Regions from separate parts of the Sedimentibacter sp. B4 genome, predicted to be linked through region 2. Evidence: riboswitches for the same ligand, from Rfam matches in the RefSeq annotation. Region 2 holds a riboswitch; each other region holds the start of a gene.

Region 1 (8,621 bases), on a different contig from region 2:
GAGCATCCAAGAGCAAGTCTCTGCTTCCACCCTCCTGAAAGATTAGAAACAATCATCTTTTCTTTTCCCCACAAATCTGCCATCTTAAGAATTTCTTTTTTCTTTTCCTTAAGCTTATCTTTTTGTATACAGTAAACTCCCCCGTAAAAATCCAGATTTTCTTCTACAGTCAGCTCTTCGTAAAGGCTGAATTTCTGAGACATGTAACCAATTTTGCTCCTTAGTTTTTCCCTGTCCTCCCTTATGTCACATCCAAGTACGTGACCTGAGCCTGACGTTGGATTTAATAGGCCGAGAATCATTCTTATGACCGTAGTCTTGCCTGAACCGTTAGGACCTAAAAAACCAAACACTTCTCCTTTTTTCACATCAAAGCTTACATTGTTTACGGCAACAAATTCTCCAAACAATTTTGTAAAATTCCTGATTTCAATTGCGTTTTCCATATGTCATCTCCGAGCGGCTTTTTACAATATTCACAAACACATCCTCAAGAGTAGGTGTTATTTCATTTATGGTGTATTCTAAATTCAAGTTTTTTAATGATTCTTCAAGTATGTTTTTTGTGATTTCCATGTTATCTGAAACAACATGGAGTTCTTCCCCAAGCAGGTACACATCCTTTGCACTGGCGGTTCCCAGAGCAGCTTCTCTTGCAGCATAACTGTCATCAGAAACAATGCACAAAATGTGTTTGCCGAAATCTCTTATTATGTTGTCAGGTCTGTCATTTTTTATAATGCTTCCATTGTACATGAGCCCTATTTCATCACACCTTTCAGCTTCATCCATGTATGGTGTGCTCACAAAAATAGTGACCCCCTGCTCCCTTAAGTCAAAAAGTATTTTCCAAAGCTCCCTTCTTGCAACAGGATCTACACCTATGGTGGGCTCATCCAGAAACAAATATTTAGGAGTGTGAATCAAGTTGCATGAAAGGGCAAGCTTTTGCTTCATTCCTCCTGACAGCTGATCTGCAAGCTTGTAAGAATGGTTTAACAGGCTGCTGAATTCAAGCAGAAATTTAATTCTTTCCTTGCTTTCCAGTTTTGGAACCTGGTATATTTCAGAATAAAACTCAAGATTCTCAATTACGGTAAGATCCCCGTACAGACTAAATTTTTGAGGCATGTAACCAATATGTTTTTTCAGTTCTTCGCTGTCTTTTACAATATCAAGTCCCCCGATTTTTCCAGTGCCGCTGTCAGGCTTTAAAAGAGAGCACAGCATTCGCATGGTTGTTGTCTTGCCTGCGCCGTCAGGACCCAATAGACCATAAATTGAATTTTTTCTAACATTAATATTTAATTTATCTACAGCCGTAACGTCACCAAAATTCTTAACAAGGGATAATGTCTGAATTTCATGTTCCATAATTCCTCCTAATCCACCTTGATTTTTATGTCAACAGGCATTCCGGGTTTCACAACCCCATGAGAATCCTCAAGATTTATTGTCACTTCAAAGACTGTATTTACTCTTTCTTCCTTTGTCTGTATGTTCTTTGGAGTGAACTCAGCTTCTTCACTTATTCTTGAAACTTTGCCTTTAAATGTTATGGAGCTATCTGAATCCACATACAATTCGGCTTCCTGCCCAACCTTTACAAGTCCTATATTTTTTTCCGAAACGTAAGATCTTATTTCTGTATTTTGTTTTTCATATATTTCAGCAAGCAATTTTCCCGCTGTTACAAATTCTCCTTTGTTTGCAACAAGTGTATTTACCAAACCGTCTGCAGGAGATTTTATAAATGTCTTGTCAAGTTCTGTTTTAGACTGTTCCACACTTTTTTGTGCTTGTTCAAGATGTACTTTTGCTATTGCAATCTTGCTCTCAAGCTGAGCAATTTGTGTGTTTCCCGATGAAATAGAAAGTTCATATCCGGATTTTGCCTGAAGCATTTTGTTTTTTGCAGCTGATTCGATTTCTTCCGTAGGATATGATTTAATAATGTTAAGCTGTGACAGTGCTGAGTTATACTGTGCCAGGGCTATGTCGTGACTCTTCAGCACCTCGTCATACTTGCTCTGTGAAACCGCTCCTTCATCAAGCAAAATTCTTGTTCTATCTGCTGCAGATTCTGCATATTCAAGATTTGCTTCAGCCTGCTTCACTGCTTCCTGCACCTGGTTTATTTCATCATCGCTTGCACCATCAATTACCTTTTCATATTCAGCCTTAGCTGTTAAATAGGCACTTTCAGATTGTTTTGACATGTCCTGATTCTGAATTATTAAGTTATTAAGGCTTTTCTCAAGAAGCTCAAGATTTTTCTCTGAAATCTTAAGGTTTGTCAGTGACTGTTCATATTGGTTTTTAAGATTGCTGCTATTAATTTCTGCTACTATGTCTCCTGCTTTAACACTGTCGCCTTCTTCAATATTTATTTTTTCGATTGTTCCTGTTACTTCGCTGCTCAAGGAAATTACATTGCTTTCTACGGTTCCTGATGCTTCAATAAATGTGCCATTGTTTGCATATACCACTGCAGAATCATTTTTTTGCAAATTGTTGAAAATATAAATTGAAATGAGAACTATTAGAATTAAGACAGGCATGATTACTATTTTGCCCTTTGCCCTGAGATGGTTGTAAATATTTTGCATAACGCCCTCCGTTTATATTGATTGTTCAGCTTTAAACAACTATAATATAAATCAGTTGTTAAAACAGTTACCACGGTAACTTTTTGTAAAATATTCTTAAATCCCATAAGAAAGGAAATGTCATGAAGGATTTTATTAAAATACTTGAAAACACTGAATTGTTCAAATGTTTCAACTCTGAAGAACTTGAAAATATTTTTGATGAACGTTATTATACCGTGAAAGATTACGAAAAAAATTCCATCATATATCTGCAAAATGAAAAATGTGAGAGCCTAGACGTAATATTAAATGGAATCATAACAATACAAAAAATCGACCAGGACGGTAAAATACTTACAATCAGTGATTTTATGAGCGGAGACGTTTTGGGAGAAAACCTTCTTTTTTCAGCCAGCAGCAACTATCCCATGACAATTACAGCAAAGACCGACTGCACTTTGCTTCACATGAAAAGTTCTCTTGTACTGGCGCTTTGTCAAAAAAATGAATGCTTTTTAAAGAGTTTTCTCATGTCACTGTCAAGCAAGACACTTATCCTTTCAAACAAAATAAAATCCCTGACCATGAAGACGATTAGACAGTTAATCATTGATTTCCTGCTTATTGAATCATTCTCCCAGGGAAGCACAAATGTTAAATTGAACATGACGAAAAAGGACCTGGCTGAAAAACTGGGAGTTCAGCGTTCTTCCCTTTCAAGAGAACTCAACAAAATGAGAAATGATGGCCTGGTGGAATATAATTCAAATTACATTTACATAAAAGACATTGAGTCTATGAAACACTTCATATGAAAAAAGATTTGCGTTCATCGCAAATCTTTTTGTTTTTACTTTTTAAGTTTGTACTTTCCTACCATCTCTTTTAACATTTGTGCCTGACTTGTCAGCTCTTCGCTTGCAGCAGCACCTTCTTCAGATGTTGCTGAATTTGCCTGTACAACCTGTGACACCTGCATAATACCAATATTAATTTGCTCAAGACCTGCTGCTTGTTCGTTTGATGATGTTGCTATATCATTAACTAAATTTGCTACTTTTTCAACCTCTTCAACAATTTCATCCAGGGCTTTTGCTGTATTTTGTGCTATATTAGTTCCAACCTGTGATTTTTTAATGGAATTTTCGATCATTTCCGTTGTTTCTTTAGCGGCACTGGCAGATCGTGCAGCAAGATTTCTTACTTCCTCTGCAACCACCGCAAACCCCTTGCCATGCTGTCCAGCTCGTGCAGCTTCTACAGCCGCATTAAGAGCAAGTATATTTGTTTGGAAAGCTATGTCATCAATCACCTTTATAATTTTTGATATATTTGTTGATGAACTATTAATTTCATCCATGGCATTAAGCATTTCCTTCATTTGCTGATTGCCGCTTTCTGCAGTAAATTTAGCTTTTTCTGCAAATTCATTTGCTTTATTGGCATTTTTAGCACTCATAGACGTCTGAGCAGAAATTTCTTCTAGAGATGCTGTCAATTCTTCTATGGAGCTTGCTTGTTCTGTTGCTCCCTGTGACAGCATAATGCTTGATTCAGATATCTGGCTTGCACCAGCTGCCACTTCTTCAGAAGCAACACTGATGTTTGATAGAATAGCATTGTTATTTGCAACCATTTCAGCAAGCTTAATTCCAAGTATATCTTTATCCGATCTGGCTTCCACATTTATAGTCAAATCTCCCTCTGCAATGCTTTGCGCTGTCAAAGCTTGAGAACGGATGTTTTCAATCATCCTTTCAAAGGCTTTCATGAGTCTTCCTATTTCATCATTTGAATTTGTACTAACATTTACATTTACATTTCCAATTGCCAATTCATCTGAAACTTCAACAAGATTGTTTATTGGATTTACTATACCTTTAGTAATTGCAAGGCTTAATACTATACTGATAATAATAGAAATTATAACTACTATTATTAAAATAGTGCTTGTAAACGAATAAAGTTTATCAGCATTCTGATTTTCCAAATCTGCATTTTGCTGATTAAATTCTGCCAATTCAACCAACATAGCTGATACTTCGTCAAATACTACTCTTGAGTTTCCTTTTGCCAGTACTTCAGCTTCTTCTGACTTTTGACCATTGCTTAATGCAACAATCTCTTCATTTATTTTCAAATATTCATTCCATTTTGATTTTATAGATTCTAAAAGTGCCCTGTCTGTGTCATTGCTGATTAAACCGTTGTACAAATCAATATAATTATTTATTTCAATGTTCTTTGAATTCATTTTTTCTTCATATTGAGCAAGTTCAGATTTTTCTTCCGATAAAACATGACCTAATTCATATATTCTGAAATCTGAAACGGCTGTGTTCATTTCACTTGAATACATTACGCTGGGCAGACTGTTTTCAGCAATAATAGTTGTACTTTCATCTATATTTCCCAGTGCAGAAATTGAAAGCAAACCAATAAATGCAAGAATTACAGTTATTATGCCGAACCCAAGCAGCAGTCTTCCTCTAATTGACAAATCTTTTCTAATTTTAAGCTTCATGTAAACTCTCCTAAGTTGATTTAATTTAGCTAGCTCATAAATTTCTTTCACATTTTCCTGTAGAAATAATTTACGTACTATAAACAGATTTCCCAATTCCGTTAGCATACTTGCTTCACTTTTGTTATTCAATTTTAGACTTTTATATCTTTTGGGTCATATGGAATCCTTATACTATAATTTTACCTCCTATTATCTCATCTCATTGAATTTGTGCAAATAATAAATCAACTGAAAAGTGTAAAGATATCTTCAACGCACAAAATTTTGCTGCGCCACTACCACAAAGAAATTGTGTCCCCTCACTGTAACTCCTTAACGGCAGTACGTAACAATACTTACAAGGTTTTATGTATAATTGCACAGCATTTTCCAATATAATAAAAAAATAGGCAACATTGTTGCCTATAAAAAATAAAACTATAAAAATAGCATTACTAATTTGGCAACCTGACAATCATGGCATTAAGCTTTAGACTCACGGCTTTGCGTCACCACTTTTCAATGGTTTTGCCTTTTCAATTTTGTTTTTATTACTTTCACATTGTTCTTATATATTAAGCTTAGATGAATATAAAGTCAACATTATTCAGTAAATCCTGCTGAATGCATTTGCTCTTCTTTACCGAATATTGCCATTCCTGTTTTCAATTTCCTGAAATTTAACTTTTGATAAAACGGTTCTTTTCCTGGAGATGCAAATAGTATTATGTTACAATGAGAAAGACGTTGTATGATGCTCTCCATAATTAATTTACCTACACCATTCCCCTGATATTCAGGTACTACCGCTATATCATAAACTGCAGCTTCATAAGCTCCGTCTGAAATAGCCCGACCAAACCCTATCATTTGTTCCTCATGGAAAGCAAACACAACACTGTGGCTGTTCTCAAATGCTTTTTTATGAACCTCACCATCAAAATACCCCATGCCAACTCGTTTTAAAATTTCACAAACATTATTAAAATCAATATTCGAACAATTTAATTGTAAAGCGACCTCCATTTTATCCTCCCTATAATTTATGCTTTTACCTAAATTAATAAACAAGACTGCCAATCCACAATGAGTAATTTGACAGTCCGGTATTAATCATAACTAATTAAAAACATTTTTTGAACCACATTAATATAAAAGCAACTGTTTTACATCCATTACTAATAGTTGTTTTCTGAAAACCTTTTAACTCTATCAGATTTATCCTTCAAGTATTTTTCATTTATAATCTTATATGGACCATTATCTAATTTTTCAATAATGCCTTCAGATTCAAACTTATTTAAGATGTTATATAAACTTCTTCTGCTAATATTCAAGTTGTCACATATGTCATAAATGCTTTTATAGATAAATTTGCAATTGCATGAATTCTCCAGGACATAGTAGGATACAAGCTCGCACTGAGAAAACAAATTGCTCATGAGCATTTTTTTATACATTACATAAACCCTGCTGCTGGTCTTAAAATAAAAGAAAGTAGAAAATTCTGAATTTTTCATTAACACGTTCATCATATCAGTATTCAGGCACAGCAGTACAACATCAGTCACGGCAATATTATTGCCATAAAAATTATGCTTTCTAAAATAACTGATCTGTCCGGCAAACTCATTTTCTGAAATGACATCTAAAAGTACTTTTTTGCCCAAGTCAGAATAACTTTCTATTTTAACTGTACCCTCTAGAATATAATAAATTTGATTATCTATATTTTCTGCCCTTGAAAAACATGTTCCCTTTTTCAAAGTCAAAACAGGAATATTATCTAAACATTCTTTAATGTAAGTATATATGTGAGAGTTTTCAATTAACATAAAATACCTCCAATATAAGTTTGAATTATAATAATTTATTATAATTCAAACTTACAAACTATACAAGCAACTTAAACAGCTTTGTTCTCTTCTTCTACCTCACCTTTGTCTAACCATTCAACGATTCTCGGTTTATAGTTTTTCATAATAAAACCGACAACTTTTCCAACAAGCAATGCAGCTAAAATTGTTCCTTCTCTTACTGTCTTCAATGACCCTAAAAATACAAGAGACAAAAGTGCTGATATTAAAACCATGCCTGTGTCAACTCCAACCTTAGCATTACCAAACTTTATTTTATCCTTGCTCACCTGCACAATAGCAGCGCAAAGACCTTCTGCCGGAAGAGGCATGATGTTTGGAATAAGGAATCCGGAAACACCGATACCGATAACCACTATACTTATTGCCAAATATACAAGTTGCATTACGTAATTGCCAGGAGCTGGCAACCAAAACAACAAATATTTTGTGCTGGTATATGTTATGAAAGTGCCAAGAATAAAAGTCGGAACAATCTGCAACAAGTTTCTTACTTTATAATCTTTTCTCAACAATATTATCTGCAGTGCCATTAATCCCATGTAAACAAAATATGTTGCCTTTCCAAGTTCAACTCCCCAAACAAGTTCACAGGCATAAGGAATTGAACTAACAGGAGAAATACCGAGACCTGCTCGTTTCGAAATATTTATTCCAATTGCTAATATTAAAAATCCTAATAGATAAAGACATACTCTTTTTGCTGTTTTCATTTACTTCCTCCATGTTATTTTAATTTTTTTCTACTTATTATAATAAAGGCTGGAGAAATGAAAATCAATCATTATCACCAGCCCTATTAGTGTACCCTAGATCAGAAAGGAGTGTCATCACCAATATAGCAAGCTATATTATTATCTAAATATATTCCTTGAAGAAGTTCCATTTTTTCTTCTGTCATATCTCCATGATTGCTATATTCATACTCTTTCCCCAACTGTTCCCACTTGGTCAATCCAAGTCTATGAAATTTTAAAAGGTTAATTTCGTACAATCCATTTTCATTCATAAACTCAATTAATTTATGAGCATTTTCAACGCTGTCATTGTACCCTGCTATAGTTGGCTGTCTCAGAATTAATCTTCCTTTCCAACCTGCTTTAATCAAGGCCCTGATGTTTGAAAGTACTAAATCATTATAAACTCCTGTACCTTCCTTATGCTTTTCTCTGTCCATGTTCTTGACATCAATAAATGCAAAATTGATATACTTCATAATTTCCAAAAATTCTTCCTGTTTTGCATATGCTTCAGTCTCAATTGCTGTATGAATTTGCAGTTTATGGCATTTTTTTAATACCTCCAGCAAAAATTCATAATGCATCAGTGGATCTCCGCCTGTAAATGTTACTCCTCCGTCTGGACCCCAACTGTTGAAATCCCGCCTCAATAATGCAACAAGTTCATCAACTGAATATTCCTTAACGACCTGTTTGAAAGCATTGTTTGGACAAATATTGATGCAGTCAAATGTTTCACATTTCATGCAAATGCCCCAGTCTATGCTTGGTTTGCCTGACTGATCAAATTTTATGTTGTGATGTGGGCATACATTTCTGCATGCCGCACATCCCTTTTCCCATTTGCACATTTTATCCGAAAACATAATATGTTTTTTCTTGTTCCAGCTTTCAGGATTAGCGCACC
Region 2 (6,785 bases):
GCAGGACATGGTGGTTTCACATATGCTCCCGTACAACAATCACAAGCAGTACAGGCAACAGCCGCACCAGCAGCATCTGTACCGGCTCCAAAATCGCCGGAACCAAAGCCGGCACCAGCTCCCAAGACACCTGAATCACCTGTTTCAGGAGAGCTTTTGACAGCTCCTATGCCTGGTACAATTCTTGATATAAAGGTTACAGAAGGTCAGGCTGTAAAGGCAGGAGAACTTATTCTGATACTTGAAGCAATGAAAATGGAAAATGAAATTGTGTCTCCAAAGGATGGAGTTGTTAATAAAATCCATACTTCCAAGTCTTCAACAGTGAGCACGGGAGAGCCTTTAGTAACAATTGGATAAATAATTAAATTTTCTTAACTCTTCTTCCATAAAGAAGAGTTTTTTTTTGTTGAATATTGTGTTAAAATGTAGAAACGTATATAATGGTAACTTACTGGGAGAAGAAACAAACTTCCGATTTAAACTAATCACAAGGGGATCAAAGATGATAAGCAACGAAGATATAGTAAGGCTGCAGCTCGTTAATGGTTTAGGCAGAAAGACTATAAGCAAAATCCTGAAATTCATGGAAGCAAAGAAAGTTAATTTGACAAACTTTTCTGAAGTTGAAAAATTCATAAAAGACATGGGAATAAAAAAAATCAATATTGATTTGGAAAAAGTGGAAAGTGATGCTTCTGCTATATTTGAATGCTGCAAAAAAGCAAATATAAAAATCATTAGCATTTATGACAAGGAATATCCCAGAAAACTTCAACTGATTGAAGATAAACCATTAATTCTTTATGTGGACGGAAATGTTGAATTGCTCAATCATGACTACAATATAGCAATAGTAGGAACAAGGACTCCTTCTCAGGAAGGGTATGAAATAAGCTCCATATTTGCTGAAAAACTTGCAGAAGAAAAATGCTGCGTTGTAAGCGGATTTGCTTCAGGATGTGATGAAGCGGCACACAACGGCTGCCTTGCAGCAAAGGGCAGGACTATAGCCGTTATTCCTGCAGGTCATTTATATATTTTGAAAAACAACAAATCCATGTACAACATGATATTGATGAATGGCGGAACCATTGTGTCAGAACTTCCTCCAAATGCAAAAGCAGAAAAAAATGCATTCATAGACAGAAACAGAGTCATTGCTGCATTGTCTGAAGGAATCATAGTAATAGAGGGAGGACTTAAGGGAGGAACATCCCATACAGTGAAGTTCGCAAATGCATTCAACAAGCCTGTAGCATATACCACAAGCGTGTGCTCATGCATAGGACAAACCTCAATTTTTAACAATAACATCGAAGTAATAGACAGTTTTGAAAAACTTGTAAAATTCAAAAATAAATCTTGTAAAATAATGCTTGACAAAGCATGCTCACAGTAGTATAATCAATTTTGTTGTTGAGCAAACAACTGGTTGCGCGGATGTGGCGGAACTGGCAGACGCACTAGACTTAGGATCTAGCGCCTCACGGCGTGGGGGTTCGAACCCTCTCATCCGCACCAATTATGCGGTTCACCGCAATAAAGAAACCTCGTTTGAAACGAGTTTTTTTTATTGCCTGAAATAATGATTTATTAAGGAGAAACTATTAAAACTAAGAATTTTTCATTCTCAAAAATACAGAAATTAAGAAATACATATATTGATTGAAAATTGTAAGAACTGATATGTCAAAATTGGAAATATTTTGTTGACAATTATTATCCCAAGTGATATGATGAGCTTAATTAAATAGGCAAAATTTTCTAAAGAAAATGGCGCAAAGCTATAGGGTCTAACCCATGAAAATGGTATGACAGCCAGTTGCTGTACTCAGGTACATTTACTTAGTCTATTGCTTCGCATCATTGCGAATTTTTTTTATTTGCGGGGGACAAGCATATGAAAAAGTTAAAAAATATGAAATGCACAAAAAGAACCTTATTTATCCTGTTAATAATGCTGTTGTTGACTTCTTCAGCTTTTTGCTTCGGTGCAGACGGCATTTATAAAAGCACAAAATCAGAAATAGATGCTTCAGCTGCTCAAGAAGGTTATATTAAAGTTAAATATTTAAATCCTACGAATAAAAAGCTGAAGGTAATAATAGAAAAGGGCAAAGGAAAGTACACATACGACTTAAACGGAGAAGGAAACTACGACACCTATCCTCTTCAAATGGGAGATGGTACATACAGTGTGAAGGTTTTTGAAAATATAAGCGGAACGAAGTATGCTGCAAAACAGACCGTTTCAATTGAAGTAAAACTCAAGGACAAGAATTTGCCATTTCTTATGCCAAACCAGCTTGTGAACTTCACAAGAGAATCAGCAGCTGCAAAGAAGGCTGCTGAGCTTACAAAGGACTCAACAACAGATTTTGAAAAGCTGGATGCAATTTATGATTATGTTATTTCAAACATAGCATATGACAATGAAAAGGCTAAGACAGTTAAAAGCGGATATCTTCCAAATGTAGATGATATACTAACAAGCAACAAGGGAATATGCTTTGATTATGCTTCACTTATGGCGTCGATGCTTCGCTCTGAAGGAATACCGGCAAAACTGGTTACAGGATATTCTTCAAACTTAAGCGCATTCCATGCATGGAATGAAGTTTACACTGAAGAAACCGGATGGATAGTATTGAATGAAATGTATTTTGACGGTGAACAATGGAAGCTCATGGACAGCACAATAGCTTCATCAGCAAAACAATCCAACAGCCCGAGAGTGATGGAATATACAAATAAACTCATAGACAGCAAGTATTATACAAAACAATTTGAATATTAAAAAACCCCATTTAGGGTCAGAATAATGACAAACTTTTTTTCTCCAAATTGTAAGGGCGGATATTGTGTCCGCCCTTATTATTAAAAAAGAAATTTTAAATTAATAAAACCCCGAAAGGGGTTTTATTTTACCTTTAATTATTGCTTGTTGAGAAGCTTCAGCATAAGGTCAGGGTCTATGGAATGAAGCACAGCATTTTCCTTTGAGATTATTCCATTTTTGTATAACTCATAAATGCTTGTGTCCATGGATTTCATTCCCTTTCCTTCCGAGGAATAAATGACGCTGTTAAGCTGGTGGACCTTTGATTCTCTTATGAGGTTTGATACTGCATTTGTTGCAAGCATAACTTCAAAGGCAGCAGCTCTTCCACGTACAGGAGACGGAATCAAGTGCTGTGATATAACTGCCTGAAGCTGCATTGAAAGCTGAATTCTCACTTGCTGCTGCTGATTTGAAGGAAATACATCTATTATTCTGTCAATGGTGTTTGCAGCTCCCGTAGTGTGAAGTGTGGATAGAACCAGGTGCCCTGTTTCGGCAGCTGTCAGGGCTATTTCTATGGTTTCTAAATCTCTCATTTCTCCAATGAGCATTACATCCGGAGCCTGCCTCAACGAAGAGCGAAGTGAAGAAATATAGCTTTTGGAATCTGTTGATATTTCTCTCTGGCTCACAATTGATCTTTTGTGTTTGTGAATATATTCTATAGGATCTTCAAATGTCATGATGTGGCAGTTGCGTTCAGTGTTTATTTTGTCTATGAGGCAAGCAAGAGTTGTAGATTTTCCGCTTCCAGCAGGGCCTGTTATTAAAATAAGACCTTTTGTCTTGGAGTGAAGATTCATAACAACATCAGGAATTCCAAGCTTGACAGGATCCGGCAGCTCAAACAGCACAACCCTTATGACTGCAGCAAATGAATTTCTTTGCTTGTACGCACTAACTCTGAAGCGTCCAAGCTTCGGAAGAGAAAAAGAAAAGTCTACATCTCCTTCTGTTGACAGCTCATCAAGACTTTCCTGATTAGCAACCTTAAATATGTCATATATTATTCCATAAGTGTCATCGGCCGAAAGCTGAATGTCGTCATAAGACACAATGTCACCCATTATTTTAAAAGACAATGGCCTTCCGGCAATGATGAAAATATCGGATGCTTTTTTTTCTATAGCTAATTGAAATATATCAATGGTTTTCATTTAATTTCGATTCCTTCCCATAAATCATAATTTTCTTCTTCATAAACAGGCAGCTCTATGTTTGCAAGATTCCATGATGTGATTTTGTAATAAGGATCATTGTTTTTTTTGTCATAAAAAACTTCTAGACCAACGCTTATCTTTTGGTTCATTTCTCCTGAAGATTCATAATAAACAGTGAATTTTCCTTCTTCATAAACATAATCAACATCTTCAAATTCAGAAAGTTTTTTTGAAAGTGCGTCAAAGTATAGTTTGTCTTTGTCTGCTGCAGAATCTGCACTTATGTTTTCTTTTGCTTCCATCATTGCACTGTAAATATCTGAAAGAATTCTTTCTGCTTTGCTGCTTGTTTTATAATAATCTGATGATATTTTCTCGGTTTTAACTGCAAGTTTTAAATCAGAATGAGCAGTTGTAAATGAAAGGGTGGCAAAAATTGTGAGGCTTAAAACTACAAATATGGTGATGATTAAAGTTCCGCCCATTCCGACGGAAACATTGGATAATCTTTTGCTGTGGGTTTCCATCACTGCCTCCCTGATTCATGGGTTTGAAAAAACTTGCCGGTTTCAATAGAATAAACGGGACTTGTCAATTTGCCCTTGTCTACAAAGGGGTAGGGCTTTGATTTCTCTGCGGTTATTTTTATATCCATAAATTCACCATATTCCTTTTCATCAAGTGAGATAACAGTATTCAATATGTATTCCTGTTCTTCTTCGCTACAAGGATTCCAAGCCTTGTCGTAATAATTGGTGTAAATATCTGAACTTCCATCTTTAGCTTTTTTTTCATAGTTTTTTGCCAGGAATAAGACTGCCTGGTCTAAAGTATCGGCAGATCTAATCATTTCAGCATCCGACTGAACAAGCCATGAAGCAGCAACCTTGTCGTTAGTTTTTTCCTGCGTGTATTTTGCATAGGCAAAACAGTTAAGCATTATGACTCCAGCTATGGCAAAAATCAAGACTGACAAAATGATTTCCACAAGAGAAACTTCGAGATTGATGGACAATTTATTTTTCAATTGATCACCACCTAATTGTTTGAGTATAAGTTCAAAACCAGTTCTGAACTGTCAGCGCTGCTGCTTACAGCGAACTTATACAGATTATCCTTTATTTTAGTAATTTCAAGACTGTCACAATCAACAATCTTCATGCCTTCTTCGGGCAGAAATGTAGCGTTTTCGTCTGCGAACATCTCATAAATTGCATTGTCATAAAAATAAATCCATGTTTCATAATTTTCATCATCATAAGTTTCGTTTATTACAACAGCGTTATTGTTTTCATAATTTCTTATTTCAACAGTTCCTTGTTTGTCTGACTGACGAATTTTATTAGCTATGTAAGAAAGTGAAACCCGTATTTCATAATTGCTGTCTCTGTCCTCGTTGATGTTTGCATATATGTTTTTGCCTAAAACAATAATCATCACTGATAATATTACAATGATGAGAAAAAGTAGCATAATAAATACAAATTGAAAAGAAAACTGTTTTGAAAAGTTTTTTGAGTTCATAACAATCCTTTCACGATGATTATTTGTTGAAAACTTCAATTTCAGGCATGATGTTTGAAGCAAATACATTGTAACTTATTACGTATTTGTCGTGGTTCACAACCAACCCGTAATTTTCCTCCAGATATTCAATGTCGGGAGGATAGAAGCCTTCAATGGCGTAGCATTGTACTGCGCTTCTTGCAATGGCATCGGTGAGTATTTCATACATTTCATTATCACTGCCTTTTTGAGCGTTGTCTACAGACATGTATAAGAAAGCTGCAAAAATGAATACAATGGCAACAGATAATATTTTAAGCTTTAATTTTCTCACAGTATCATTCCTTTCTGCTATCCTATTGATGACATTATGTTCATCAAAGGGAGCATTACAGATATGAGGATAAAACCTATAACAACGCACAAAATTCCAACAAGCACCGGTTCAATCAGTGCAACTGAATTGCTTATTGCCTGATCTGCCTCGTTTTCATAAATATTTGTCAGCTTTTTCATCACAATGTCCATTTCGCCGGTGCGCTGACCCATGTTGAGCATCTGTATGTGCATGCTTGAAAACATAGAAAGCCCTGACAATGAATCAAGAAAATTTTCTCCCGAATTCATGGAAGTTTTGCATTCTTCAATTTTGTTTTTAAGTTCAGGCTCTTCGGTTACATCAAGGAGAATATCCATTGATGAATCTATATTCATACCGCTTGATAGAAGAAGAGACATGCTGGAAGCAAATCTGTACGCAGTGACTTTCTTCATTATTGACTTTGTAGGACCAAAAGAACTTAAAAATTTATTGAAGGACTTTTTGCCCCCTTTTGTCTTTGTAAGAACAAATATTGCTGCAATGAGCATAAGCACTGCAATTGTCGCAGCCATTGTGAATTTGCCTGCCATTATACCTGTAGAAAATGATATTAAAGCTGATGACTCTCCTGGCAGCTCTCCTCCAAGCTCCTTAATCATTCCTTCAAAAATAGGGAAGATCTTAGTTACAAGCAATATTATCACAAAAGACATCATAACAAAAAGCATGGACGGATAAAATACAGAGTTCCTGATTTTGGCCTTTATGAAATCTTCTCTGTCATAATATTCAGACAATGAAGTCATTACATCTTCTAGCCTGCCAGTTACACTTCCTATTTGACTCATGCTTATTATATATGTAGGAAAGTATTCTGAGTTTTCCATTGCTTTGTATAATGGTACCTTGTTTGAAAGTTCATCCAGAACAACACCAAGCGCATTTTTAACGT
Region 3 (8,621 bases), on a different contig from region 2:
AAGAACGCTGTAAAAAGATAGAATGAAGAAACCAGAAAGGAATCCCAACCAACCTACCCAAGCAAATTTTTGGCTTAAAACTTTATAAGTGCCTATTACTCCAAGACCTGTTTTTCTTCCTAACGCCAACTCGCCCAACATGGTAGCAAAACCGACAAATATAACCAATACTAAGTAAACTATAAGGAAAGCAAAACCTCCGCTAGCTCCCATTTTGTAAGGGAATCCCCAAATGTTTCCAAGTCCAACTGCAGAACCTACAGCTGCCATCAAGAAACCTATGTTACTAGCCCATTGACCTCTGTTATTTTCTTTATTCATTATTACTCATCCCTTCCTTTTTAAAATATTATAAATGATTTCTTCCCATTACGCTGTTGCTCTTATGCTTTGAAAATAAATTAAAAAATTGAAGCTGATGTTCACCTCCAGCAGAAAATTTTTAGTATTGCTTAACATTTACCATACATATAACAAATAATGTACGGAAAACGTAATCATGCTAACATTATAGTATAAAAAATGCAGTTTGTCTAGTAGAATTTAAACTCAAAGCATTGATGTTTTATATATTTATTTCGATAAAAATAAAATTATGATAAAACATAAAATAAAATTCGGCTTTACCGGACATACAAAAAAATCTGCAATTTTTGCAGGTTTTTAGTTTGTTTACTTATATATTTCCTATAGACAACATGAGATTAAGTGCTATGCCAACGACAGCTGCAGTTGCAATGGCTGGAATTTGAATTCCAAACATTGAAATCATTCCGCCTTCAAAACCAAAGCTTCCGCCAAGACCAACAATCAGTATAACCGCTATTACAGCTAGATTTTTGGAATTAAACATATCAACTTTTCTGTCCATCATTATTGCAATACCCTGTGCAGCTATTACTCCGAAGAGATAAATTGACAATCCTCCGATTACAGATGTAGGTATTGAATAGATTATGTTAATAAGCGGCGTGATACATGAAATTATCATTGTAAAAACAGCTGCAAACATAAGAACATATACAGAAAAATTTTTTGAGATTGCCATGGCACTTATGTTTTCGCCATAATTTGTTCCAGCAGGTCCTCCGATCAATCCTGATATAATGTCTCCTAAACCGTCACCCATAAGGTTTAATCCCAGCTTATTATCTATATCATATTTTTTTGTTATTCCTTTTTTCCTTGCAAGGTCATTTACATAAATATCAAGCTGATACACATGTGCTGTTGATTCAGGAATTGTTGCAATTGCTATAGGCATTATGGCAACAACTGCTGTTACTGATGGTTTAGGGAATGTGAAAATCGGGAGATTTAATATTCCTGCTGACTGAACTGTGTCAAATGTTATGAAATGAATCCCTGTTGCAATTCCTATTATGGCTGCAGCAGCATATCCGGTTAATAGGCCGAACAATATTGGAAGCTGGCTTAAACTTCCTTTTAAGTACACTGAATAAAGAATTGTTGATATCAAAGTCACAATGGCAATCACCCATGCCATGTTTCCTGCAAGAACTGCCTGGCTTTCTGCCACTGCTGCAGGATAAGATGCTGCATTTGTCATTGCATTGGCAGCCAATGATAGTCCTATTATAATTGCAATACTCCCTGTTACTGATGGTGGAAGAATTCTGTCAATTTTGTCTTTTCCTGAACGCTGGATTATAAATCCTGCTATTATGGATACAAAACCTGACATTATAATACCGAATTGCGCAATTGAGATTTTATCGTTTAATGAATATGCGGCAAATGCTTCAGCACTCATAATTGAAGCTATTGCAGAAATGTAAGAAAAGCTTGAGCCGTAATAAAGAGGGATTTGTCTTCCTGTTACAAATATAAATCCTAATGTTGCAAGACCGCTGGCAAAAATTGTTGTTGAAACATGAAAACCTGTAATGAGTGCAACCAGTACAGTTGCCGGAAACATTACAACAATTTGCTGTAATGCGAAAAATATAAGTCCCATAATTGGGGGACGCTCGTCTGGCAAATAGCCATAAATTTTATTTTTAGTTGACATATTACCTCCATAAATTTATTAATGCGTTTTTAGGCATAAAAAATCCTGACCATGCCGTCAGGATTATTATACACACTTATATAAAGCCTATTCATCTTCACAGTATCACGGTGAGTTAAAGATTAATTTTTTAAATATATAAGCAATTTTCAAATTATAACATTTTTAAGACATTCCGTTAAGTTCCATCTTTATGTTTTTCCAATGAGGAAGAAACTCATCCATATAATTGTAAAATATTTTGTTGTGGTAACGCTCAAGCAAATGAGTCAGTTCGTGAACAATAATATATTCAAGACAGTCTTTGCTTTTCTTTGCCAATTCAAGATTTATCCAGATTTTTCTGTTTCTTGTGTTGCATGTTCCCCACCTTGTTTTCATGATCTTTACTGCCCAGCTTTCTATGTTTACTCCTATTATATTTTCCCATTTTTCAATGTATTCAGGCACAACACTTTTCAATTTTTCCCTGTAGAACTCCTGAATTATTTTTTCTTTTTTTTCAAACGATGAATCTTTTCTAACATGCAAAATTATATGCTCACCATTGAGTTCTGCAAATTGTCTCACATTGTTTTCAACTACTTTGAGCTCATATTTTTTGCCAAAAAGGCAGTGAAGTTCGCCTGATTTATATTCAATGTTGAATTTTTCCTGAACCTTGAATTTTTCCCTTTGCTTTTTAATCCAATCAAGCTTTGATAAAGCAAAGCATTTAACTGCCTCATCGTTCATTTTTTTTGGAACTGAAAGCCTTACATCTCCATAGGGAGGATTGACTGAAAGATTTAAATTTTTTATATTTTTTTTAACAACTTCTATTTCAATGTTTTCTAAAGTTATTTTATTCATAAATTTTCCCTCTTATATTTACATATATTATAAGCTTAATTTCTTTTCACATCAATGAATTATTTACAGCGAATATTCATTGCTTAAATATCAATACTATAACTGACTACAATTATGAAAGGAACATATCATGAAAAACAATAAAAACAGAATGCGAGACAGAGATAAAAGTAATTCAGAACTGCGAAAAATGGAGCCGAAGGACAATGCTGACGTAGGCATAATTAACGGACAAATTATTGGTGTACATGAGGGCGGCAATGAAAAAAGAAGACCAGAAATAAAAAACATAAAAGACTGAAATCAGCCAATGCAAAATAAAAAGGAACACATATGTGTTCCTTTTTACGAGGGGGATAAAGAATATATAGTATTAGAAATCAGGTACAACTTAAATATCTGATTTGCTATGAATTACAAGCACAGGGCAAGGAGAATCTGAAATTACCCTTTGTGTAACTGAACCAACAAAAAACCTTTTTATTTTTGAAAAACCTCTGTTTCCCATTACAATCAAATCGAAGTTTTCATTTTTTGCTGTTTGAAGTATTACTTCATATGGTTCGCCGATCAATACTTCTTCTTCTGTATGGATATTTGAAAAATCCAGCTTTTCAACAATTGCATTCAATATCTTGCAAGAATTTTCCTTCATTTTGTCTTCTATTTTCTTTTGTTCGGGATCTAATTCTGATATTGCCGAACCATCTACCTGGCTCCATTGCTTTTTATATCTCAAGTAGTTTTGCAAACTTTCAATGTGAACAACAGATAGCAGTTTTATTGTCCCATTGAATTTTTTTGCTACTTCAATAGATTTTTTAACTGCGTTTATGGATGCTGTAGAACCATCAACTGGAACTAGTATTTTCATTAGCAACACTCCTTCATTTCTTATGTTGACTAATATATACCCGGGATTAAATTTTTGAAACTTAAATGTACACCTTATTTTCCTGTAATTATACCAATCAGTCTTTATATTGATCAAACATCATGTCTGTTTCGCCTTTCATGGCATTTGTATTTACACTGTCACATGTCTGACACACCCAGTCTTCTCCATCATAAATAAAATAAGTGAACTTTCCGCATACTGTGCAATAAGCTTCCATATTGCTGTCCATTTCAATTCCTCCTTCCGAGATATTTAATGAATCTTATATTTGAAATAATGTACTATTTTATTTTTACCCATCATTGGAAATTTAAACCTTGAAATAATAAAATTTCTCATTCAATATTATATTATACATATAAAAAGTTGCTCCGCAACTCCGCTAGGGGGACCTATGTCCCCCTTCGGCGTAAAAATGTATACGCGTTTTTGACTCCGCACCCCCCTTAAGGTTAAGGACGTCCCGTCCTTTGCAATCCTCGTTTTTATATAATAGGAAAGAGAACTTTCCTTATTATATAAAAATTGCCTGCATAATGTGCAGGCAGTTTTCTATTCAATTGTTGTTTCTATGATTACTGCATTTTGAACAGCGTCCCACATAACTTCAAAATCCAATGTTCCAGCGATATCACGAAGTTTAAAGTAGTTGTTACCGTCAATATTGTAAGCAGTTAGAGTGACTTTTTCTCCGTTCAAATAAACTTCAGAACTTGATTTAACAGCACCCTTACTTCTTTTTTCATTAGATGAAGCAAGCTCCAGACCAACTGGACTGTATTTTTTATTTTTCACAATATTTATTGCATTTTTGCTGTTGTCCCACTCAACATTGAAGCTTTTTTTGCTTCCATCGAGAATCTTTGCAATGTCCCTAAGCTTGAAGTAATTGCTGTTATCAATGTTGTAAGCTTCAATATTTACATCATTTCCATCAAGTAATACCTTTGATGATGTTGGCACTGCAGTGATACCTGTAATTTTTTCCTCAACAAACGCAAGTCCGTTGTTTATTTTTCTTCCGGAAGTTGAAACATTTGATGCAGGATGGTAAAGAGCAACTGAACCACCTCCATCAAGGCACATGGCGTTTACAAATCCCATTTGCTTCAAAGTTTCTGCTGCATTCTTCACTGTAGCCGATCCCATGTTGCCAATTGTTATGGTACCGTCGGATTTTGTTCCTATAAATGACCTTGCTGCACTGTTTGTGTTGATTTTCGCTTCAAAAAATCCTTCTGCAGGGCCATCGGCAGTAATGTTTCCGTTGATAATTAAGCTTGGACCTGCACCAAGTGCGCTTACAACATCATTCCAGTCTTCAGCATTTGTAAATGTTGTTTTTATGATTACCTTGTAATAAACTTCATCTCCTGTCTTAAAACGCTCATCAAGCAAATAAACAACTGATTGATTATATACTACAGCAAATCCGCCACTTGGAACTATAAAATCTGTAGTGGAAATTTCAGTAACCTTTCCGTTTTTTACTATTGCTGCTTTGGCTCCTGGTTGAAGATTGACTGTTGAACCATATTCAGGAGTAAAAATTGTTATTGCATCTGCTTCAGTGCTTGGATGATTTATTCTCCACGGTATTGACCTGAATTTACCGTTTATGTATACTTCAAAATCAAAGGAAAGCCTGTCTATGATTAATTTGCCTCCTGAAGAAATTCCTGCAACAGATCCGCCATTGCTAATGTGAATTATTTTTCCATTTTTGATTATTGTTCCCCATGGAACAGGAGTTCCATTGTAAGCTTCAAAATAAGTTCCGTTTATTGCAGCAAAAGCTCCTGAGCTTTTTGCCATGTTTGCAAGAGAATCAGAACTATTCATCTGGTTTTCTGCATTTAACACTACTGTCTTTATGTTTGAATTCATTTGTATATTAATATAATTAATGTTTATTCCATTTATGTTAGTGCTTCGGTACGAACTTGTTGCAGCAAAAGTTGGATTGTTGCATAATAGTACACCGGCTAATGTTAAACATAACACATGTTTGAAAAATTTCATATTTATCTCCTTATTCTTTATTTCTCCAATTTTTATAGTTACCTGACTTAATTCTCGCATCAGTAGGCTTTTCAGCATCTTTTGGTATTGCCCAGTCTCTTCCGAATTTTACTGCTCCGTCAATTCTTTTATTTGCACATAATAATTGAACTCTTCTTGGAGAAACACCCCACGAATCTGCTGCATCCTTTATTGTTATGAAGTCCATTTTTCACCTCAAAAAAAATAGCATTGCCATTCAATAGCAATGCAAACTGCAGCTGGCTGCCATTTTAAAGGCCCTTTAGCTTTGCGTCACAGACTTTCGCCTGTTTTGCCAATATGAATTTGTCATAATTATAGTCTTCTTGGCGAACGTTGTCAATACAATTTGTAAATAAAAGGAAAATTTTCTAAAATTATAAAGATTACAATTGTCACTATTAGTCAAATTATCAAACAACTGCTCATTATATTTATGTCTTTAATTGCAATAATAACTATGAAACTTTTAATAGTTTCATGTAGTAATTATTTGTTTTACCAGCTTAATATTAAGTGAGGAGAATATGTATGAAAAAAGTATCGGCATTTGCTTTAACTTTAGTTCTTGCATTGACACCAGTGCAGGCACTTGCATTTTCAAACTTTAACTGGAACGATTTTGACCCGAATAATTTCAACCTAGACAATTTCTACAATTTCAACACCACTGAACCTTCAGCTAATCCAACGGCAGATCCTTCAGTTGTTCCTTCAAGTTCTTCTTCTTATGAAAAAAGAGTAGCGGATCTTGTGAATGTTGAAAGGCAAAAAAACGGTTTGCCTGCACTCAGTTTCAATACAAAAATATCTGACGTGGCAAGATTAAAATCGAAGGATATGGCAGACAACAATTATTTTGCACACCAGTCTCCCACTTACGGGATGGCCGGAGATATGTTGTTAAAATATGGCGTAACTTATTCTGCATGGGGTGAAAATATAGCATCAGGGCAAGACACTCCTGAAGAAGTTGTTTCTCAGTGGATGGGTTCACCTTCACACAGAGCAAATATACTTTCACCTGAATTTATTTATATAGGTGTAGGATACTGGACAGACGCAAGCGGAAAAACGTTTTGGACTCAAATGTTTACCGGAGATGACAAATAATTGCTAACAGATATAATAAAAACTGCGCCAACAGCGCAGTTTTTATTTATTTTATTATAAAGGCATTATTTGCTTTTTAAATTCGTTGTTTACAACCTGAGCCAATGAAGTATATATTGCTGATGATCCGCAGAAAATTCCAACCCATCCTGCAGCAATTTTAATGCTGTGAATTCCTGTAAAATCTCCTATTGATAACATTAAAAACAGTATTGCAAGTGATAAGAATACAATTTGTGTGGCGCGGTTGTGCTTCAAAGTTCCAATAAACATAAATGCTGTAAATATACCCCAAAGCAGCAAGTAAAATCCCATACTTTTTTCATCGGCTGCTTTTATTCCTTCAAAAGGGTTAATCCAAATAAATATAAGCGACCACCAAAAAAATCCGTAAGCTGTAAATGCTGTAGCTCCAAAGGTGTTGTTCTTCAAAAATTCCATTATTCCTGCAATGATTTGAGCTGCTCCGCCCAATGCAAATCCCATTGCTACTATTACTACTGAAAGCGGAATAATATCTGCATTGTGAAGATTGAGAAGCACAGTTGTCAATCCAAATCCTAAAAGGCCTAATGGAGACGGGTTGGCAATTGCCATTTGATTCTCTTTGTTCATGTTTCCTCCAATAAATTTTTATTAATTATTTTAAAATCGTTAGTATGTTAACATACAGAATAGATTTATGCAAGAAATAAATATTCACTTATATAACATTTTTTGCAACTAGCTGGAGAAAACAATTATTGGTAATTCGTCCAAGGAACTTTCATATATTAATTTCAAAATTAAAGTTTTATTTCAACAAAGTTCATTGCAGTTATGCTGTCTTCTTTTACATCACAATCAAGAGCAATTATGTTGACACCTTTTTGTCTTGCTTTAATGAGAGTATCAGCAAATTCCTTGTGTGTTTTAACATTTGAGGTAAAATATTTCACATCCTTCATTTGGACAATGAAAAAAACATAAGCTTCATATCCTTCATCAATGCAGGAGGACAGCTCGTTCAAGTGCTTCAGCCCTCTTTCAGTGGGAGCATCCGGAAACATTACTATTCCGTCCTCTTCCAGTGTTACTCCCTTCACTTCAACGAATATTTTTTTATCATCAGCTTCCAGATAAAAATCAAATCTGGAATTTTTGTATTTCTGTTCTGCTTTTATTAGCTTTATATTTTCAAACACGCTGCTATTTCTTACCCATTCCCCAAACACCTTGTTCGGAACCTGACTGTCCATGTTAATGAGGCGTTCTCCCTTGTAAACAGATATAAGATCATATTTTGTTTTTCGTATTTTGCTGTCAAATTCCTGAACATATATATCAACATAAGGTGTTAAGAGTTCTTTGCATCGGCCTGTGTTTTTAACATGACAAATTTCAATCTTACCGTCTATTTCAATATTAGCTATAAACCTGTTTGGCCTGCTGATAAACTTAGCCCTTCTTATATTTTCATATTTCATTTCATTATGTCCCTTCAATTATGCTGAGTATGGTTATTTTGCTTTTTTGATTCTCTCATTCACTGATTTGCTCATAATCTTGTATGCTGTGGCTGCAACCGGAACCCCAAAAATAATTCCTGCAATGCCCATAAAGCCTCCTCCTACAATTACTGCAGCAAACACCCATATGCCAGGAAGCCCTATACTATTTCCAACTACTTTTGGATAAATCAAG
Region 4 (8,621 bases), on a different contig from region 2:
ATTGGATGGATTTACACGTCAGATGATGTCAATAGTGCAGTAATTGTTGCAGGTGGATCAGCAGTTTTGAGATTGTACTATACAACAGAAACAGTGGAGATACCAGTAGCTAAGATTTGGATTGACGGTTTAGAAGAGCCACAATATGAACAGCCAATGTTTAGAGTACAATCTGTTCAAAGGCCAGAAAGCATTGAATTACATTTGATTGATGAAAATGGTGATGTGGCAGCTTCAATAACGATAGAACCAGATGATTATAATAAATGGTCAGGAAGATTTGTATTACCGAAATATGATGGAAACAATAATGTAATAGATTATTCAAATTATACAATTGAAGAGGTTACTCTGGATAATTACATTACAGAAGTAGAAAATTGGGGAATGAGCGATGGCTTTAGAGTTTACAATGTTGAAGCTATTAATGTTCCGGTAACGAAGGTATGGGAAGGTCCTAAAGGAGATGAAGTAACAGTAACTTTGATTGACGCCAATGGTGAACCAACAAATCACACATTGATATTAAATGATGAAAATGAATGGCAGGATTCGTTCAAGTTACCAAAATATGAATATAATCCTGAATACTATTGGATTAGGAACAAGGTTGATTACTCAGAATACAGATTATCAGAATCTGATATTGAAGGCTATACCCCTGGTATAACTGGTAGTGTTGAAGATGGCTTTACTGTTATTAACACAATAGATAAAGTCGAATATACAATAAACTATTTGGAATTGGGTACTGGTTTGCCAGTAGCACCAACTGTAACAAAGTCTGGTATTTATGGAACTCTTGTTACTGAAGTAGCAAAGGATATAGCAAATTACAACAAAGTTGGTCAAACTGAAAAATCAATAACTTTAGGAACAAGCGGAAATGTAATTGATTTTTACTATTCAGAATATGAAGTTATAGAATCTGATTTCTATAAGATTAACTGGATGTATGAAACCGGTTACAACACAAACAATTATAACAAGAGATATGAAGCCGAAGGTGAAGGTACTGTAAGCAACATAACAAATTATGTACAGCTGCATTATGATTCTGGTTATACATATGTAAACTACAATCAAACAGTTGATACAATTGAAATACCAGTTGTTATAGATACCACTTCAGGTTCAGCAATTACTGGAACAGCAATTGAGTATGTAATAACAACTACATTTGATTTGTTCTATGACAGAAACAGGGACGATGATGATGATGACGACGATGAAGATATTCCTGATCCAGAAGTACCGTTGGCAGACCTTGAAAAATTAGATCACTTTGCGTACATAATTGGTTATCCAGAGGGAGATGTTAGACCTCTTAACAATATAACCAGGGAAGAAGTGGCAATGATTTTCTACAGACTGCTGACAGATGAAAGCAGAAACAATTTGTTAAGCGATTCGAATCCATTTACGGATTTAGAAAATCATGGATGGTCAAATCGTGCAATATCAACATTATACAATGCTGGTATAATCAAAGGCTATCCTGATGGAACATTTAAGCCGTCAGATCCTATTAGCAGAGCAGAATTTGCAACTATTGCGGCTAAGTTCGATAAACTAGAGCTAGGCAGTACAAGTAATTTCACAGACATATTTGGTCATTGGGCTGAAAAGTATATAACATCTTCTGAAATCAAGGGATGGATTAAAGGTTATCCAGATTTAACATTTAAACCTGAACAAGATATAACAAGAGCTGAAGCAATGACATTGATTAACAATGTATTGGAAAGAGCAGTTCCGGAAGAAAATATACATCCAGATGCAATGTTCTGGCCGGATAGTACAAGTGATAAATGGTACTTCGAAGCTGTAATGGAAGCAACCAACAGTCACAATTATATATATGAAGAAGACGGTGACGAGCTTTGGACAGGATTAAAGGCTAATAAAGTTTGGCCGTAAGCATAACAATAAAAACAACCACTAATGGTGGTTGTTTTTTTGTTGAATTTTCAGATATTGTAGTCAAGTTGAAATTATGTAGAATAAAGAATATATTCTATAAATTAACATATTTATTTACAAAACATATTAATAAGGGAAATATTTTTTAAAATGTTTATAGTTGCTTTTTTGTGGTATAAATTAAATACAATTTAATATTGGCAAAACTATTGAAAAATAGTGACGCAAAGCTATGAAGTCTAATGTATGAAACTACTATGATAGTTCAGCTGCAAATTAATATAAAATTATTTTGCAGCTTTTTTATTTTAGAAATAACGTTAGAAGAAAATATATCTTTAGCTTTTGTTTAAAAGAACAAAGCAACAATTTTATTGGGATTTTCAAATTTAGAAAGGAGAATAAATTATGAGAAAAATCAATACCCACAAAAGAATATTAGCGATAGTATTATCTGTAATGCTTATAACGCTGGGAATACCATTGACAGCACAGGCAACGACTTCAAATTGGAAACAGTTTGCAGATGAATCTGGCAATCAAAAATGGATAAACGGAGATCTTAACCGAAACAATTCTACATATGCAGAAGGCAGATCTGTCCCACAACGTCTTATATTGAATGATATTACCACAGGCAGTGGAATACACTATGTTGATTTCGAATACCAGTTTACAAAAGGCGGAAAGTATGCCTATGACTTTATAGTAGGTTATGATCAGGCAGAGTCAACATCCGGTCAGATATGGGATGAAGGATGGATATGGTATGACATTGATGAAGAAGACATAGAAAGACTGAACGATAATGTAACATATATTCCTATACCAACAAACAATTATGCTACAGAAAAGGAAGATGCATACGAGGATACTAACGGAGAACGAAGAATCTATATTTTTTCCAATAAACCAATCACGGATGCTTCAATAACCATGAATAACCAGCTGGACGGAAATTCAAATAAAGACAGCACTCTTGGCTTTAAAGTCAGTTGGGAAGGCGATGCTGATGAAGTAATGATTATATATGCTTCTCATATAGCTATGGGTGTTGAAGGGCCAGAAGGCTGGGGCCTTGGCATGGGTGCAAGCGAAATTCATGGGTCACCTTATCACAACAAGCTTGGTCCATACAGCTCCGAATGGAAAGGAAGCAAGTCGCAAGACAATCAACTTCAGATTAAAGATGGAGCAGAGACTGTATATGGAAAAATTGAAGTAACTAAATCAGCTAGTCCGTTGACAATGGCAGAGCCGGGTGGAGAGTTTACTTACACATATGTTGTTAAGAATATTGGAACAGTTCCGGTAACATTGACAAGTGTTGTGGATGACATAATAGGTACCATTGAACTTCCTGCAGATGTAGAACTTGCTCCAGGAGAATCCACAACAGCAATGACAGCCAAATATACGTACACAGACGATGGAGTGTATACAAATACAGTAATTGCAACAGCAAAGGATAATAAAAATAATACAATTACTGATACAGATTCTGCTAATGTAACTGTAACAGATACATTACCAAGTATCACAGTGACAAAGGTGGCAAACCCAACGAGTCTGCCTAAATCAGGCGGAGTGTTCACATATACTTATGTGGTTAAAAATAATGGTATTGTGCCGGTGACAGTAACAAGCGTAGAAGATAATGTAATAGGCACCATAATATTGCCGGCAGACGTAGAACTTGCTCCAGGTGAATCAACAACAGCTATGACAGGAGTTAAAACATACACTGAACCAGGTACTTATTCTAATACAGTAACAGCTAAAGCTGAAGATGATGACGATAATGAAGCCTCAGCCACAGCAGTTGCTTTTGTAACAGTAACAAATTCAGATGCAAGTATTATAGTAACAAAGACAGCAGATCCTATTGTTATGGCAGAGCCTGGTGGAGAGTTCACATATACGTATGTTGTTAAAAATAATGGTAATATACCTGTGACAGTAAAAAGTGTAAGTGATGATGTAATTGGATTGATAACATTGCCATCAGATGTTGAACTTGCACCTGGAGAATCAACAGCAGCAATGACAGGCAAGCACACTTACACAGATGATGGAGTTTATACAAACATTGTAACTGTCAAAGCTGTCAATGGTGAAGAGGAAGTCACCAACACAGCTAGTGCTACAGTAACCGTAACAGACACAAAACCGATTATATCAGTGACAAAGACAGCTAATCCAACAAGTATGGCAGTGCCTGGCGGACAGTTCACATACACATATATAGTTAAAAACATCGGAACAGTACCGGTAACTGTTACAAGCGTTGAAGATAATGTAATAGGCAAAATAAAATTACCTGATGATGTAAATCTCGAACCTGGTGAATCAACTATTGCCATGACAGGCACAAAGATTTATACAGATATAGGAACGTACCCAAATACAGTTGTAGCAAAAGCTGTTGATGATGATGACAATGAAGTAACAGCTTTAGCTAATGTATCTGTAACAGTAACAAGAGTTAATGATCCTGACGACGAAGAGGATGATGAAGATGAAGAGGAAGAAGATGAAGATGACGGCGAAGATGAAGAAGAGGAGTTAATTCCAATAGAAGATCCGGATGTTCCGAGAGGAGAAATATTACAGGCGCCGGATGAGCCGTCTAGCCCAGATGTTCCTGTTGAAGATGAAACAATAGAGGAAAGTGCTGTTCCTAAAGGAACACTTCCTGATACCGGAACGGTATTTAACACGTGGATTTTAGCTGCTATTGGGTTATTTATGATAATAGCTGGTATAATCATAAATAAGAAAAATAAAGTTCAAGGTTAACAATTGCAATAAGGAGGAACGTTAAAGTTCCTCCTATTTAAAAAGGATGATTTTTATGAGAAAATATTTATCACGAATTTTGATAACAGCAGGCTTAATAATAATAGGAATTGCACTGTATCAAAAAGTGAATACCATATATTATCAAAACAAATTAATGAATGAATATGATGAATATATTAGTACGCTTAAAAATCAGGGTACAAATGAAATTGAAGAATCAATAGATGATGTACTTGTTGAAACAGAGGACGATATTCTTGGGGCTAACTTGCAGGTGCCTGAAACCGAAGAAGCAAAAGAATATGATAACTCTGAAGAAAACAATATTACAGAACCCGAAGGTGTTGAAAACTCAAAGCCTGATCTTGTAAAACTATTTGAAAATAAAGAAATCAGTGGCATAATTGAAATACCCAAAATCAATGTAAGTGCTGCAATACTGGAAGGTACTGATGACAGTGCTTTAAAATATGCAGTTGGACATTATCCCGGAACAGTACAGCCAGGCGAAGATGGCAATAGTGTATTGCTGGGACACAGAAATTACGTATATGGGCATTTTTTTAGAAAGCTTGATAAATTGGAAGCAGGCGACAGAGTTGTTATAAAAAAAGATGAAAACATTTATACTTATGTAATTTATGAATCATTTGTAGTGAAGCCGGAGGACACATGGGTATTAGATAAAACATCAGATTCTATTATAACAATGATTACATGCACTCCCATCGGTACATATACAGATAGATTAGTTGTAAGAGGTTCATTGCTGGAAGAAAAAGAAAATCAGTTATAGCCATAAGCGGAGCATAAAATCTCCGCTTATTTTTATGCCTTGTATTTTGCTAGATGGTTATGGAAAATGTTTACATTTAGATAAAAAGAGGTTAAAATAATAACAAGAATTAATCAGTATTCGTCAAAATATGAGTTTGAATTTAAAAATGAGGGGTATAATTAAAATTGGCAAAACTTTAATGTTAAGAGGAGGAAAAATGAAATCATTAAAATTAAAAGATAATATTTATTGGGTGGGGAGCCTTGATCCTGAACTTGAGGTGTTTGACATAATTATGCGCACTGAGTTCGGCACATCATACAATTCATATGTTGTGAAAGGCAGTGAAAAAATCGCGCTGATTGAAACAGTTAAATTGAAATGTTTTGATGATTATCTGGAAAGGTTAAAGGAATTAAATATATCAGCACAAGATGTGGACTACATAATAGTAAATCATACAGAACCTGACCACTCGGGCTCAATTGAAAATCTTGTTAAAATGAACCCTGGCATTCAGGTTGTTGGTTCAAAACAAGCAATTGAATTCATGAATCACATATGCAATACTCAGTTTAAATCCATTGCAGTTAAGGATGGAGATGAATTATCACTGGGTGACAAGACATTTAAATTCATTGATGCAAAGTTCCTGCACTGGCCTGATTCAATGTTTTCTTATTTGAAGGAAGACAAGACATTGTTCACTTGTGACGCTTTTGGAGCTCATTATTCTCTGGACACGGTTCTGCAGAGCACCGTTGTTAACAAAGATGATTATATGGGTGCATTCAAATATTATTTTGATAATATTCTTGCTCCTTTTAAATCTTTTTATCTTCAGGCAATTGAAAGAATTGAAAATCTTGACATAGACATGGTCTGCACAGGACACGGTCCCGTTCTTGATGAAGATCCATGGAAAATTATAAATCTTTCCAAACAATATTCAACAGAAAAGAAGCCATTTGAAGGAAGACTAATTGTGATTCCATATGTTTCTGCATACGGCTACACAAAATCAATGGCTGAAGAAATTGCAAAAGGTATTTCAGAGTCAGGTATCAAGACTGAACTATATGATATGGTTTATGAAGATGAAAAGAAAGTGCTTGATAGAATATACTGGGCAGACGGTGTGCTGTTTGGTTCACCTACAATGGTGGGCGAAGCATTGGAGCCCATATGGAGTATTCTAATAAAAATGTATGCTCCTATTTACAAAGGAAAACATGCTTCTGCTTTTGGTTCATATGGCTGGAGCGGAGAAGCCGTTCCAAACATCATGCAAAGAATCAAGCAAATAAGACTGAAGCCATTCGGTGAAGGCCTGAGAATACGATTTAAACCTTCTGAGGAACAAATAAAAGAAGCATACAATTTCGGTGTGGAATTTGCATATGCTGTTGATCCTAGTGCAAAAAAAGAAACTCAAGCAAAGTGGAAATGTATTGTATGCGGAGCAGTTGTTGAAGGTGAAGAGCCTCCTGCAAAGTGTCCTGTGTGCGGCGTTGGACCTGAAAATTTTGAAAAAATTGAAGAAGAACAATCTATTAAATCAACAAAGGTAAATGAAGCAGCAGTTGCCGGTGATGAACAAAAAACTTTCAGATGGAAATGCACAGTATGCGGTGAAATTATAGAAGGAACAAATCCGCCTGAAGCATGTCCTGTATGCGGAGTGGGACCGGAATATTTTGTAAAGGTTGATGACGAAGGTGCTGAAGAAAATTATGCTGACATCAATGAAAAAATAGTAATCATAGGTGCAAGCGGTGCTGGAATGGCAGCTTGTGTTGAAATAAGGAAAAGAAACAAAATAAGCGACATTACAATTATCTCTAAGGAGAATGTGAAGGGATACTACAGGCCGCAGCTTTCTAAAATGCTGTCAAACGATACAGTAACAGTTGAATCGATGATTATAAAGGATGACAAGTGGCTTGAGGAAAACAAAGTTAATCTCATTCTTGACAAAGTAGTTACATCAATTGATTCAGAAAATAAAACTGTAACACTTGAAAGCGGAGAAAAGATTGAATACACTAAACTCGTAGTTGCATCAGGAGCAGAAGTGTTTGTGCCTCCTTTTGCAGGAAGAGAAAAGAAGGGCGTATTCACACTAAGATATGCCAAGGATGGCAATGACATAAAAGAATATTCAAAAGGCAAGAAAACAGGTGCTGTTATAGGCGGCGGTGTTTTAGGACTTGAAGCAGCCAATGAGTTAAAGAATTTAGGACTTAAGGTTACTGTAATTGAAATGGCAGACAGGATTCTTCCTCGTCAGCTTGATGGTGATGCTTCAAAAATACTTGAAGAAATAGTTGAAAATTCAGGTGTTACATTTTTAAAGGGTGTAGGAACAAAGGAAATCTTAGGCGATGACAAGGTTAAGGGAATACTACTGGACAACGGTGAAACTGTGGATGCGGAAGTTGTAATAGTATCTACTGGAGTCAAAGCAAACACAAAAATTGCAGAAGGAACAGGCATTGAAATTAAAAGGGCCATTGTTGTTAACAGCAAAATGGAAACAGCTGCAAAAGACATATATGCATGCGGGGACTGTGCTGAATACAACGGCATAAATTATGCGTTATGGAGTGAAGCAATTGAGCAGGGAAAAGCAGCAGGAATTAATGTCTTAGGCGGAAGAAGCGAATATGAAACAATAATTCCTTCCACAACTCTAAACGCCTTTGGTTCAAGCGTATTTTCAATAGGTGACATAGGTTCTGATCCTAATGCTGAATACAAAACATTTGAAAAAAATGAAGGCATAAATTACAAGAAGATGTATTTCAAGGAAGGTATACTTGCAGGAGGAATACTAATCGGTGACACTTCACAGACTGTAGACCTTATTCAGGGATTTGAAAACAAAAAGACCATGGAAGAAATGGCCGAAAAATTAAAATAGCAGAAACAAAATTCGCGGATTTATTCCGCGTTTTTTTTTATTTTTGATTACATGTTATGACAAAATATTTTAAAAGTGTATTTTATAATGAATAATGTGATTTCTCAAAAATACTGACGCAGTGTGTATTTATGACAATCATATTATTACATTTTGCGAGGTGGAGATGGTTTATTACGTTGAATATATCTTCGC

Evidence for each region. Region 2 has a riboswitch for cyclic di-GMP ahead of BN358_RS16665 (transglutaminase family protein). Riboswitches for the same ligand answer to the same signal wherever they lie in the genome.
Region 1: linked by a shared signal. The riboswitch ahead of BN358_RS14070 (methyl-accepting chemotaxis protein) and the one ahead of BN358_RS16665 (transglutaminase family protein) in region 2 are both predicted to bind cyclic di-GMP.
Region 3: linked by a shared signal. The riboswitch ahead of BN358_RS14815 (helix-turn-helix domain-containing protein) and the one ahead of BN358_RS16665 (transglutaminase family protein) in region 2 are both predicted to bind cyclic di-GMP.
Region 4: linked by a shared signal. The riboswitch ahead of BN358_RS00465 (LPXTG cell wall anchor domain-containing protein) and the one ahead of BN358_RS16665 (transglutaminase family protein) in region 2 are both predicted to bind cyclic di-GMP.

Annotation. Positions count from the first base shown of each region.
Region 1 is NZ_CANG01000903.1:46,511-55,131, forward strand. Features, by position in the region: gene BN358_RS14050 (ABC transporter ATP-binding protein) at 1-446, opposite strand, end outside; gene BN358_RS14055 (ABC transporter ATP-binding protein) at 430-1,374, opposite strand; gene BN358_RS14060 (HlyD family secretion protein) at 1,383-2,609, opposite strand; gene BN358_RS14065 (Crp/Fnr family transcriptional regulator) at 2,732-3,406, shown strand; gene BN358_RS14070 (methyl-accepting chemotaxis protein) at 3,442-5,115, opposite strand; cyclic di-GMP riboswitch class I at 5,557-5,640, opposite strand; gene BN358_RS14075 (GNAT family N-acetyltransferase) at 5,701-6,123, opposite strand; gene BN358_RS14080 (Crp/Fnr family transcriptional regulator) at 6,276-6,932, opposite strand; gene BN358_RS14085 (YitT family protein) at 7,004-7,687, opposite strand; gene hpdA (4-hydroxyphenylacetate decarboxylase activase) at 7,789-8,621, opposite strand, start outside.
Region 2 is NZ_CANG01000935.1:1-6,785, forward strand. Features, by position in the region: partial or broken gene BN358_RS16650 (biotin/lipoyl-containing protein) at 1-360, shown strand; gene BN358_RS16655 (DNA-processing protein DprA) at 506-1,402, shown strand; tRNA gene BN358_RS16660 (tRNA-Leu) at 1,440-1,524, shown strand; cyclic di-GMP riboswitch class I at 1,747-1,833, shown strand; gene BN358_RS16665 (transglutaminase family protein) at 1,904-2,800, shown strand; gene BN358_RS16670 (type IV pilus twitching motility protein PilT) at 2,938-4,002, opposite strand; gene BN358_RS16675 (hypothetical protein) at 3,999-4,532, opposite strand; gene BN358_RS16680 (hypothetical protein) at 4,532-5,032, opposite strand; gene BN358_RS16685 (DUF4860 domain-containing protein) at 5,044-5,529, opposite strand; gene BN358_RS16690 (hypothetical protein) at 5,549-5,845, opposite strand; gene BN358_RS16695 (type II secretion system F family protein) at 5,863-6,785, opposite strand, start outside.
Region 3 is NZ_CANG01000906.1:94,899-103,519, forward strand. Features, by position in the region: gene BN358_RS14790 (sodium-dependent transporter) at 1-321, opposite strand, end outside; gene BN358_RS14795 (uracil-xanthine permease family protein) at 677-2,032, opposite strand; gene BN358_RS14800 (M48 family metallopeptidase) at 2,198-2,884, opposite strand; gene BN358_RS27115 (hypothetical protein) at 3,015-3,185, shown strand; gene BN358_RS14805 (universal stress protein) at 3,276-3,758, opposite strand; gene BN358_RS27120 (hypothetical protein) at 3,856-4,011, opposite strand; gene BN358_RS14810 (phosphodiester glycosidase family protein) at 4,335-5,804, opposite strand; gene BN358_RS14815 (helix-turn-helix domain-containing protein) at 5,815-6,012, opposite strand; cyclic di-GMP riboswitch class I at 6,057-6,132, opposite strand; gene BN358_RS14820 (CAP domain-containing protein) at 6,357-6,938, shown strand; gene BN358_RS14825 (GPR1/FUN34/YaaH family transporter) at 6,993-7,553, opposite strand; gene sfsA (DNA/RNA nuclease SfsA) at 7,724-8,404, opposite strand; gene BN358_RS22455 (AI-2E family transporter) at 8,438-8,621, opposite strand, start outside.
Region 4 is NZ_CANG01000004.1:17,550-26,170, reverse strand. Features, by position in the region: partial or broken gene BN358_RS00470 (S-layer homology domain-containing protein) at 1-1,920, shown strand, start outside; cyclic di-GMP riboswitch class I at 2,113-2,200, shown strand; gene BN358_RS00465 (LPXTG cell wall anchor domain-containing protein) at 2,332-4,722, shown strand; gene BN358_RS22120 (class D sortase) at 4,778-5,521, shown strand; gene BN358_RS00455 (FAD-dependent oxidoreductase) at 5,721-8,426, shown strand; gene BN358_RS00450 (sigma-E processing peptidase SpoIIGA) at 8,593-8,621, shown strand, end outside.